Linked DNA regions of Variovorax terrae. The protein of the gene in region 2 binds, or shares a complex with, the protein of the main gene of each other region. Links are inferred from orthologs where the notes say so. Each region holds a gene or a part of one and is shown on either strand. Other genes may lie near its edges.

Region 1 (5,330 bases), on a different replicon or contig from region 2:
TGACCGCCAGGACGATCCTCAGATGCCTGAGCTTGAGGCTGCGCATCTCACCACTTGCCCTTGGGCTGCCGGCCGCGCACGAACGCGGCGATGATGTCGGCCGATTCCTTGCGGTTGGCGCGCTGGGCGAAGTCGATGGCGCTGAGGTCCTGCTGGTTCTTGAGCAGCGGGTCGGCGCCCTCTTCCAGCAGCAGCTTCACCGCCGAGGCGCTGCCGTAGAACGCCGCCATCATCAGCGGCGTGGTGCCATTGGGCGAGGCGGCGTCGATGTAGGCGCTGTTGTCCAGCAGCAGCCGCATGACGTCGAGGTGGCTGTTGGTGGCCGCGTAGTGCAGCGGCGCCCAGCCGGTCTTGTTGACGCTGGCATCGCGCTCGATCAGCTTTCGGGCGATGTCGAGCTGCCCTTTGAGCGCCGCAATCATCAGCGGGCTTTCACCCTGGGCGTTGAGGACATCGACATCGGTCTTGGGCCAGTCGATCAATACCTGCGCCACCTTGAGCGACGGTTCGCGCAGCGCGAGGTAGAGGCCGTTCTGCCCCTTCGGATCGGGCGTATTGGGGTCGAAGCCGCGCTGCAGCAGGCGCGTCATGGCCGCCGCATTGTCCTGCTTGATGGCAACGAAAAAATCCTCGTAGGAGCCGGCATGACAAACATTAAATCCAATTAAAACAATCAAATAAATTAAATTCTTAAAGTAATTTCTCATGATTGAACTCCCTTGAACAGGCGCTCGAAATTGGCGCTCGTAACCTCGGCAATCTGTTCCATCGGGAGCTGCTTCAGATCGGCCACCTGACGGGCCACGTAGGGCACGTAGGAGGGGTTGTTGGTCTTGCCGCGGTAAGGCACGGGGGCCAGATAGGGGCTGTCGGTCTCGATCAGCAGGCGGTCCAGCGGCACGAAGGCCGCCACGTCGCGCAGGTCCTGCGCGTTCTTGAAGGTCAGGATGCCGGAGAACGAGATATAGAACCCCAGGTCCAGCGCAGCCCGGGCCACCTGTGCGGTTTCGGTGAAGCAATGGAACACCCCGCCGGCCGCGCCACGGGAGCCGTCCTCGCCCTCCTCCTTCAGGATGGCCAGCGTGTCGGCCGAGGCGCTGCGGGTGTGGATCACCAGCGGCTTGCCGCACTGGCGCGCGGCGCGGATGTGGGTGCGAAAGCGCTCGCGCTGCCACTCCATGTCGGCCAGCGTGCGGCCGCCCTTGCGCTCGTCCATCTGGTAGTAGTCGAGCCCGGTTTCGCCGATGGCCACCACGCGCGGCTGCGCGGCGCGCTCGAGCAGGTCCTGCAGGCTGGGCTCGGTAACGCCTTCGTTGTCGGGGTGCACGCCCACGGTGGCCCAGAAGTTGTCATAGCGCATGGCCAGCGCATGGACCGAATCGAACTCCTCCAGCGTGGTGCAGATGCACAGCGCCCGGTCCACCTGCGCCTCGGCCATGGCCTGGCGGATCTGCGGCAGCTGTGCGGCCAGTTCGGGAAAGCTCAGGTGGCAATGCGAGTCGACAAACATGGAATATCAATGAAAAGGGCCGCAGGTCCAGGTGCTGCGGTCATTGGGCGCTACGAAAACCGTAGCAGATCAAATGGTCTGGGTCGGCCGTTCCGACGCCAGGTGCCCGCCCAGCAGCTCTTCGATCCTGATCTTGAGCAGGCGCGACTTCTCGTCGGCCGGAAACCGGATGCCCACGCCCTGCGTGCGGTTGCCCGCGGCGCGCGGCGGCGTGACCCAGGCCACCTTGCCGGCCACCGGGTAGCGCTGCGGGTCTTCGGGCAGCGACAGCAGCACGTAGACATCATCGCCCAGCCGGTAGTCGCGCGTCGTCGGGATGAAGATGCCGCCTTCGGAGAACAAGGGAATGTAGGCGGCGTAAAGGGCCGCCTTTTCCTTGATGGCGAGCTGGATGACGCTGGGGCGCGGGGTGGTGGGAGAAGGATTGCTCATGGGCAGCGAAGGCTCAGGGCCTCGAGTTTAGGGCCAGGCGGGCCTGGCTCACAAGCGCCTCCAGCATCAGTCCGGCATTGAACGGGTGTTCCACGGTGCGCGCGGCCTGGCCCAGGTCGCGCGACCAGCGGGTCAGCGCCGCCAGCGACGCGGTGGGAGCGGCCGGCAGGTCGGCTGCCGCGAAGAAGCGGGGCTGCGCGCCGGCCTGCAGCGCCAGCAGGTCGTGGCAGAGCTTTTGCAAGGCATCGACGGCGTGCGCCGGAGCCCAGTTGGCCAGCGCGCCGGCATCGCCGCGCGCCATGGCCCGGGGCAGCAGCGCCCACAGCTTGGGATCGCGCCCGGACTGCGCGAAGCCCAGCGCGTCGTCGGGCCGGCCGCCGGCCGCGCGCAGCAGGGCCGGCGCGTCGGCAGAGGCCACGCCCTGCTGCTGCAGCCAGGCCAGCGCCGCGGGCGCCTCCGGCCAGACCATGGTGTGGCCCAGGCAGCGGCTGCGGATGGTGGGCAGCAGTTGATGCGAGGCTTCGCTGGCGAGCACGAATTTCACGTCGCCGGGCGGCTCCTCGAGTGTCTTGAGCAAGGCGTTGGCCGTCACCGTGTTCATGCGCTCGGCCGGGTACACCAGCACGGCCTTGCCGCGGCCGCGGGCGCTGGTGCGCTGGGCAAACTCCACGGCGTCGCGCATGGCCTCGACGCGGATCTCCTTGCTGGGCTTGCGCTTCTTGTCGTCGATGTCGGCCTGGGCCTTCTCGCTGAGCGGCCAGCCGAGCTCCAGCATCGCGGTTTCGGGCATCAGCACGCACAGGTCGGCATGGGTGCGCACCTCGATCGCATGGCAGCTGCCGCAGTGCCCGCAGGCACCCTGGGCCGTGGGCTGCTCGCACAGCCAGGCGCGCGCCAGCTCGAAGCCCAGGCGGTACTGGCCCAGGCCCGACGGGCCCTGCAGCAGCCAGGCATGGCCGCGCTGGGCCAGCAGGCCGCCGAGCTGCTCGCCCAGCCACGGCGCCAGCGCAGCGCCGGCCGCCGCCGTCATGCCGGCCCCCCGTTGGGAGCCACCATGATGGCCAGCCAGCCGCGCCGCACGAAGGCGCTGGTGAGCTGCTGCCAGACCTTGTGCCGGTCCTGCGCCGCGTCGATGCGCGCGAAACGCTGCGGCGCCTGCGCCGCGCGTTGCCCGTAGCCCTCGGCCACGCGCCTGAAAAACTCGATCGGCTGGGCCTCGAAGCGGTCCGGCAGGCGGGCGCCGGCCAGCCGCTGGGCCGCGATCTCGGGCGCCAGGTCGAACCACACGGTCAGGTCGGGTTGGCGCACGAAATCCGGCTGAGGTCCAGGAACAGCCTGGACCCATTGCTCCAGTTTTGATAGCACGGCGAAGTCGAAGCCGCGCCCGCCGCCCTGGTAGGCGAAGGTGGCATCGGTGAAGCGGTCGCACAGCACCACGTCGCCGCGTGCCAGCGCCGGCTCGATCACCTGCTGCAGATGGTCGCGCCGCGCGGCGAAGATCAGCAGCGCCTCGGTCAGCGCGTCCATGGCGTCGTTGAGCACCAGGGCGCGCAGCTTCTCGGCCAGCGGCGTGCCGCCGGGCTCGCGCGTGAGCGTCACGGTGCGGCCCTGGGCGCGCAGGGCGGTGGCAAGGCCTTCGATGTGGGTCGATTTGCCGGCGCCGTCGATGCCTTCGAAAGTGATGAAGAGGCCCGGTTTGCTCATCGGTTCATTGCCCGCGCTGGAATTTGTTGACGGCCCGATTGTGCTCGTCCAGCGAATCGCTGAAGTGGCTGGAGCCGTCGCCGCGCGCCACGAAATAGAGCGCCTTGGTGCGGGCCGGCTGCACGGCGGCCAGCAGTGCCGCCTTGCCCGGCATGGCGATCGGCGTGGGTGGCAGGCCGGTGCGGGTGTAGGTGTTCCAGGGCGTGTCGGCCTGCAGGTCACGCTTGCGCAGGTTGCCGTCGAAGCTGGCGCCCAGGCCATAGATCACCGTCGGGTCGGTCTGCAGCGGCATGCCGATGCGCAGGCGGTTGACGAACACGCCGGCGATCTGCGCGCGGTCGGCCGCCCGGCCGGTTTCCTTCTCGACGATGCTCGACAGGGTCAGGGCCTCGTCCGGGGTCTTCAGCGGCAGGCCCGGCGCGCGCAGCGCCCAGGCGGCCTCGAGCTTCCTGTCCATGGCGCGCAGGGCGCGGCGCAGCACGGCCAGGTCGGTCGAGCCCTTGGCGTAGGTGTAGGTGTCGGGGAAGAAACGCCCTTCGGGCGGCTGGCCCGGCCGGCCCAGCAGGCTCATGACGGCCTCGTCCGAGAGGCCGCTGGCCTCCGGCTTGAGCTGGTCGGCCTTGGCCAGCGCGTCGCGCACCTGGCGGAAGGTCCAGCCCTCGACCAGGGTGACGGAGCGCAGGGCTTCCTCGCCGCGCACCAGTTTCTGCAGCAGGCTGCGCGGCGTGGTGCCGGCCTCGATCTCGTAGCTGCCGGCCTTGATCTGGCGGCCCTGCCCCGAGAAACGGAACCAGCCGTACAGCAGGTCCGCATTGACGCGGGTACCGGTGTCGGCCACGGCCTGAGCCACACCGCGCGGGGTGGTGCCGGACTCGATGGACAGGTCCACGGTGGCGGCCGGCAGCGCCAGCGGCTGGTTCACCCACCACAGCGCCCAGGCCGAGCCGGCCAGGGCCGCCAGCGCCGCTGACAGGAAAACGAACAGGAATAGCCGACGCACCGGGTTGCAGCCCCACAAAGTGAAATGGATTGAAGCGACGATGATAATTCACGCATGACGCACCCACTGAACGGCATTGCCCCCCTGCCCCACCTGGGCATCATCCGTGTCGAGGGCGAAGACGCCGCCAAATTCCTCCAGGGCCAGTTGACGCAGGACTTCGTGCTGCTGGAACCGTCCGAGGCGCGACTGGCGGCGTTCTGTTCACCCAAGGGCCGCATGCAGGCCAGCTTCGTCGGCTTCAGGCGCGGCCCGGCCGAGATCCTGCTGGTGTGCAGCCGCGACCTGCTGGCCCCCACGCTCAAGCGGCTGTCGATGTTCGTGCTGCGGGCCAAGGCGCGGCTCAGCGATGCCAGCGCCGACCATGCGCTCTTCGGCATCGCCGGGAATGCTCTCAAAACCATAGCGCCCGATGACCACCCGGCCTGGACCTTAAGCACTTTTGGTTCTGAAAATCTGGTTCACCTGTATCCCGCCGACGGCCAGCCGCGCGCGCTCTGGGTCGCGCCGGCCGGCACCGCCGCGCCCACGGGGCCCGCGCTGGAGACGGCACTCTGGCAATGGGGCGAGGTGCGCAGCGGCATCGCCACGGTGACGCCCGCGATCGTCGACGCCTTCGTGCCGCAGATGCTCAACTACGAGTCGGTGGGCGGCGTCAACTTCAAGAAGGGCTGCTACCCGGGC
Region 2 (5,223 bases):
GTGAAGTGGGTTGCCCTTATGCCGTGCGGGGTTTCGACTACCACTATCTGGGCTTGATCTGGCTGGACGATCTGCTTTGGCGTGATGGCCGCTGGGTAGTTCAAGTGGATAGGGTTCTTGAGAGCGGGATTTCTGTGATAACCGCGCGCGCAGCAAAAGAAGGGGCTTTCGCGCCTTTTGGCCCGCATGGAGAGTTGCTGCGTCACAAGGTTGCACAAGCCTATCGGATTCTGATGACACGAGCGATTCATGGCTTGTATGTGTGGGCATCCGATGAGGAGACCCGTGCTCATTTGAGAGCATCGCTGGGCAAAGCGTTGCCGGCTTCTTCGTGAGCTTGGATCAACCTGATGTGCTCTCGAGTACATCAGGCATACGTCACCACTACATTGTCAAACGAAGCCGATCCACAGATGAGTCACGATCGTTGGAGAACTGGGCTGCGCAGCATCCGACGACCTAGCAATTGTCTTAAAAGAAAAGGGACGGCAGCCTGCCGTCCCTTTCTATCCGGATCGGGCGAATCTGTTCGCCAACGTTATACAGACTACATCGCTTGTGTTATCGAATGTGACTACACATCAATATTCGCCGCCCTCAACGCATTCGTCTCAATGAAGTCCCGCCGCGGCTCCACCTCATCCCCCATCAGCATGGTGAACACGCGGTCGGCCTCGATGGCGTCGTCGATCTGCACGCGCAGCAGGCGGCGCACGTTCGGGTCCATCGTGGTTTCCCAGAGCTGGGCGGGGTTCATTTCACCCAAGCCCTTGTAGCGCTGGCGGGCGGTGGCGCGCTCGGCTTCGCCGATCAGCCACTTCATGGCCTGGCGGAAGTCGCTCACTTTTTCTTCCTTTTGCCGCTCGCCTTCGCCGCGCGTCACGCGGGCGCCTTCGCTCAGCAGGCCGCGGAAGGTGTCGGCGGCTTCGGCCAGTGTTGCGTAGTCGGCGCCGTGCACGAAGTCTTGCGTGATGACGCTGCTCTTGATGTTGCCGTGGTGGCGGCGGCTGATGCGCAGCAGCGGCTTGTCGGTGCGGACGTCGAACTCGCCGGCCACTTCGGCGGGCACGCCGTTGGTGGCCAGCTCGCGCAGCTTGGCCTGCAGCAGCACGGCGCTGGCTTCGGCATCGGCCACGCTGTCGAGGTTCAGGCTCACGCCGTCGGCGATGGCGCGCAGCGCCTCGGCGTCCATGAAGCCCGAGAGGCGCGCGATCACGCTTTCGGCCAGCTGGTGCTTGCGCGCCAGCTCGGCCAGGGTGTCGCCGGCCAGGGTCTGGCCGGCCTCGCCGCCGGTGAACACGTTGGCGTCCTTGAGCGCCACGCGCAGCAGGAAGCTGTCGAGTTCGTTGCCGTCTTTCAGGTACTGCTCGTCCTTGCCCACCTTCACCTTGTAGAGCGGCGGCTGGGCGATGTAGATGTGGCCGCGTTCCACCAGCTCGGGCATCTGGCGGTAGAAGAAGGTGAGCAGCAGCGTGCGGATGTGGGCGCCGTCCACGTCGGCGTCGGTCATGATGATGATGCGGTGGTAGCGCAGCTTGGCCACGTTGAAGTCGTCCGCGCCCGCCGTGCCGCCCACGCCGCCGGCCTTGCCGATACCGGTGCCCAGCGCGGTGATGAGCGTGAGGATTTCATTGCTGGTGAGCAGCTTCTCGTAGCGCGCCTTCTCCACGTTCAGGATCTTGCCGCGCAGCGGCAGGATGGCCTGGAATTTGCGGTCGCGGCCTTGCTTGGCCGAGCCGCCGGCGGAGTCGCCCTCCACGATGTAGATCTCGCACAGCGCCGGGTCTTTCTCCTGGCAGTCGGCCAGCTTGCCGGGCAGGCCCATGCCGTCGAGCACGCCCTTGCGGCGGGTCATCTCGCGGGCCTTGCGCGCGGCTTCGCGGGCGCGCGCGGCTTCGACGATCTTGCCGCAGATGATCTTGGCGTCGTTGGGGCGCTCCTGCAGGTAGTCGGCCAGCAGCTTGCTCACGATGTCTTCCACCGGGCCGCGCACTTCGCTGGAAACGAGCTTGTCCTTGGTCTGGCTGCTGAACTTGGGCTCGGGCACCTTCACGCTGAGCACGCAGCACAGGCCTTCGCGCATGTCGTCGCCGGTGACCTCGACCTTGGCCTTCTTGGCCAGCTCGGTTTCCTCGATGTACTTGTTGATGACGCGGGTCATCGCGGCGCGCAGGCCGGTCAGGTGGGTGCCGCCGTCGCGCTGCGGGATGTTGTTGGTGAAGCACAGCACGCTCTCGTTGTAGCCGCTGTTCCACTGCATCGCCACTTCCACCCCGATGTTGGTGCCGTGTTCGCTCTGGCGGTCGCCCATGGCGTGGAACACGTTGGGGTGCAGGACGGTCTTGCCCTTGTTGATGAAGTCCACGAAGCCCTTGACGCCGCCGGCGCCGGCGAAGTCGTCTTCCTTGCCGCTGCGCTCGTCCTTCAGGCGGATGCGCACGCCGTTGTTGAGGAAGCTCAGTTCGCGCAGGCGCTTGCTCAGGATCTCGTAGTGGAAGTCGTAGTTTTCCTTGAAGATCTCGGTGTCGGGCAGAAAGTGCACCTCGGTGCCGCGCTTCTCGGTCGGGCCGGTCACCTTCATGGGCGAGACCTCGACGCCGTCCACCGCCTCCACCAGGCGGTGCTGCACCACGCCGCGGGCAAACTCGATCAGGTGCACCTTGCCTTCGCGCCGCACCGTGAGGCGCAGCCATTTGCTCAGCGCGTTGACGCAGCTCACGCCCACGCCGTGCAGGCCGCCCGAGACCTTGTAGCTGTTCTGGTTGAACTTGCCGCCGGCGTGCAGCTCGGTCAGCGCGATCTCGGCGGCCGAGCGCTTGGGCTCGTGCTTGTCGTCCATCTTCACGCCGGTGGGGATGCCGCGGCCGTTGTCCACCACGCTGATGGAGTTGTCGGTGTGGATGGTCACCATGATGTCGTCGCAGTGGCCGGCCAGTGCCTCGTCGATGGAGTTGTCCACCACCTCGAACACCAGGTGGTGCAGGCCGGTGCCGTCGGAGGTGTCGCCGATGTACATGCCGGGGCGCTTGCGCACCGCTTCCAGGCCCTCGAGGATCTGGATGGCGCCTTCGCCATAGCCTTCGGAAGCGCCGGCCTGGTGGGCGTCGATCTTGGGCTGGAAGTTGGAGCTTTCTTCCGTGGGGGCGGCTTCGTTCAGCTTGTTGTCTTCGGTCATGGTCAGCGTGGTTTCCGGGCGGAAATCTCCAGTATCTAAACTCTTGAAGGACCAAACCCGCGGATGTCCGCGGGCTGTGGTCGTTGTTTGCTACGTTTTTTGTAGCATCAGATGCGCATCGGCATCACCACGTACTTGAAGGTGGCGTTGTCGGGAATGGTCAGCAGCGCCGAGCTGTTGGAGTCGGCCAGATCGACCTTCACCATCTCCTGGCCCATGTTGGCCAGCGCGTCGATCAGGTAGGTGACGTTGAAGCCGATCTCGATGGCGTCGCCGCCGTAGTCGATGTCGAGCTCGTCCACCGCTTCTTCCTGCTCGGCGTTGTTGGAGGCCACGCGCAGCGTGCCGGGCTCGATGTTCAGGCGCACGCCCTTGAACTTCTCGCTGGTCAGGATGGCGGTGCGCTGCAGGCTGGCCAGGAGCGGCGCGCGGCCCAGCGTCACGCTGTTCTTGTGGTTCTTGGGGATCACGCGGTTGTAGTCGGGGAACTTGCCCTCCACCAGCTTGGTGACGAACTCCATGCCGCCGAAGCTGAACTTGGCCTGGTTGTTGGCGAACTGCATCTCGATGGCGCCTTCGGCGTCGGACAGCAGGCGCTGCATTTCGAGCACGGTCTTGCGCGGCAGGATCACCTCCTGGCGCGGCACTTCCACGTCGAGCGTGGCGGAGGCAAAGGCCAGGCGGTGGCCGTCGGTGGCCACTAGGCTGAGCTGCTGGCCCTCGGCCACGAACAGGATGCCGTTGAGGTAGTAGCGGATGTCGTGCACGGCCATCGCGAAGCTCACCTGGTTCAGCAGGTCTTTCAGCGTCTTCTGCGGCACGCTGAACACGGGGCCGAAGTTGGCGGCCTCCTGCACCAGCGGAAAGTCTTCGGCCGGCAGCGTCTGCAGCGTGAACTTGCTCTTGCCGCCCTTGAGGATCAGCTTGTTCTGGCTCGACTCCAGGCTCACGGTCTGGTCGGCCGGCATGGTGCGCAGGATGTCGATGAGCTTGCGCGCGCCCACGGTGGTGGTGAAGTTGCCGGCATCGCCGTCCAGCTCGGCCGTGGTGCGGATCTGGATCTCCAGGTCGCTGGTGGTGAGCTGCACCGAGCCGCCGGTCTTGCGGATCAGCACGTTGGCCAGGATGGGCAGGGTGTGCCGCCGCTCCACGATGCCCGCGACCGACTGCAAAACCGAGAGAACCTTGTCTTGTGTTGCCTTCAGAACAATCATGTCAACCTCTTCTTGATTTCTTTAATTCAAATGAGTCGTAGTAGATAAGGCGCGCGCGGCGCTGTGGACTTCGCCATTTTCGCCTGTTTTATCAAGCACTTGGCCCCCAGCGAAGCCTGTGCACAGCCCTGCTTCCGGGTTGTCGCGGCCCGGTGGACACTTCCGCGCCGGCGCCCGGGCATGTGGACAACCGGGCCGTTGTGCCGGAACTGTCCCCAGGCTTGCCCGAACCGCGCTGCGGGTCGTGGGAGTTGATGGCGGTTTCATGATGAGGTCAGCCCTTCAGCGTCTGTTCGAGGACGTGCAGCTGCTGGTTGAGCTCGGTCAGTTGCTGGCGCTCGCCGGAGATCTTGCGCACGGCGTGCAGCACCGTGGTGTGGTCGCGCCCGCCGAACAATTCTCCGATTTCCGGAAGGCTTTTCTGTGTCAGTTCCTTGGCCAGGTACATCGCAATCTGCCGCGGGCGGGCAATGGAGGCCGGCCGCTTCTTGGAGTACATGTCGGCGACCTTGATCTTGTAGTAGTCGGCCACCGTCTTCTGGATGTTCTCGACCGAGATCTGGCGGTTCTGGATGCTCAGCAGGTCGCGCAGCGCCTCGCGCGCCAGCATGATCGAGATTTCCTTCTGGTTGAAGCGCGAATAGGCCAGGATCTTGCGCAGCGCGCCCTCGAGCTCGCGCACGTTGGAGCGCACGTTCTTGGCCACGAAGAAGGCCACTTCCTCGGGCATCTCGGCGCCCTCGGCGCGCGCCTTGCTGATCAGGATGGCCACGCGCATCTCGAGCTCGGGCGGCTCGATCGCCACCGTCAGGCCCGAGTCGAAGCGCGACACCA

What was found.
Region 1: the proteins of dnaN (region 2) and MMF98_RS08815 are in contact, whole or in part, in a cryo-EM structure (PDB 8GIZ), measured with the Escherichia coli proteins. The link is inferred for Variovorax terrae from one-to-one orthologs.

What each region holds. Positions count from the first base shown.
Region 1 is NZ_JALGBI010000001.1:1,867,448-1,872,777, reverse strand. The notes cover bases 965-3,958. They hold MMF98_RS08815 (DNA polymerase III subunit delta'), read right to left. Parts: upstream 2,973-3,958; coding sequence 1,956-2,972; downstream 965-1,955. Other genes in these bases: mltG (endolytic transglycosylase MltG), read right to left, coding at 3,651-3,958; tmk (dTMP kinase), read right to left, coding at 2,969-3,646; MMF98_RS08820 (PilZ domain-containing protein), read right to left, coding at 1,580-1,942; MMF98_RS08825 (TatD family hydrolase), read right to left, coding at 965-1,510. Also shown: MMF98_RS08835 (LysR family transcriptional regulator), read right to left, coding at 1-46; MMF98_RS08830 (ankyrin repeat domain-containing protein), read right to left, coding at 48-707; more of MMF98_RS08825, read right to left, coding at 704-964; more of mltG, read right to left, coding at 3,959-4,646; CAF17-like 4Fe-4S cluster assembly/insertion protein YgfZ, read left to right, coding at 4,701-5,330. UniProt on the Escherichia coli protein: Part of the beta sliding clamp loading complex, which hydrolyzes ATP to load the beta clamp onto primed DNA to form the DNA replication pre-initiation complex.
Region 2 is NZ_JALGBI010000003.1:300,197-305,419, forward strand. The notes cover bases 2,337-5,223. They hold dnaN (DNA polymerase III subunit beta), read right to left. Parts: upstream 4,390-5,223; coding sequence 3,283-4,389; downstream 2,337-3,282. Other genes in these bases: gyrB (DNA topoisomerase (ATP-hydrolyzing) subunit B), read right to left, coding at 2,337-3,175; dnaA (chromosomal replication initiator protein DnaA), read right to left, coding at 4,664-5,223. Outside these bases: MMF98_RS20820 (DNA/RNA helicase domain-containing protein), read left to right, coding at 1-335; more of gyrB, read right to left, coding at 575-2,336. UniProt on the Escherichia coli protein: Confers DNA tethering and processivity to DNA polymerases and other proteins. Acts as a clamp, forming a ring around DNA (a reaction catalyzed by the clamp-loading complex) which diffuses in an ATP-independent manner freely and bidirectionally along dsDNA.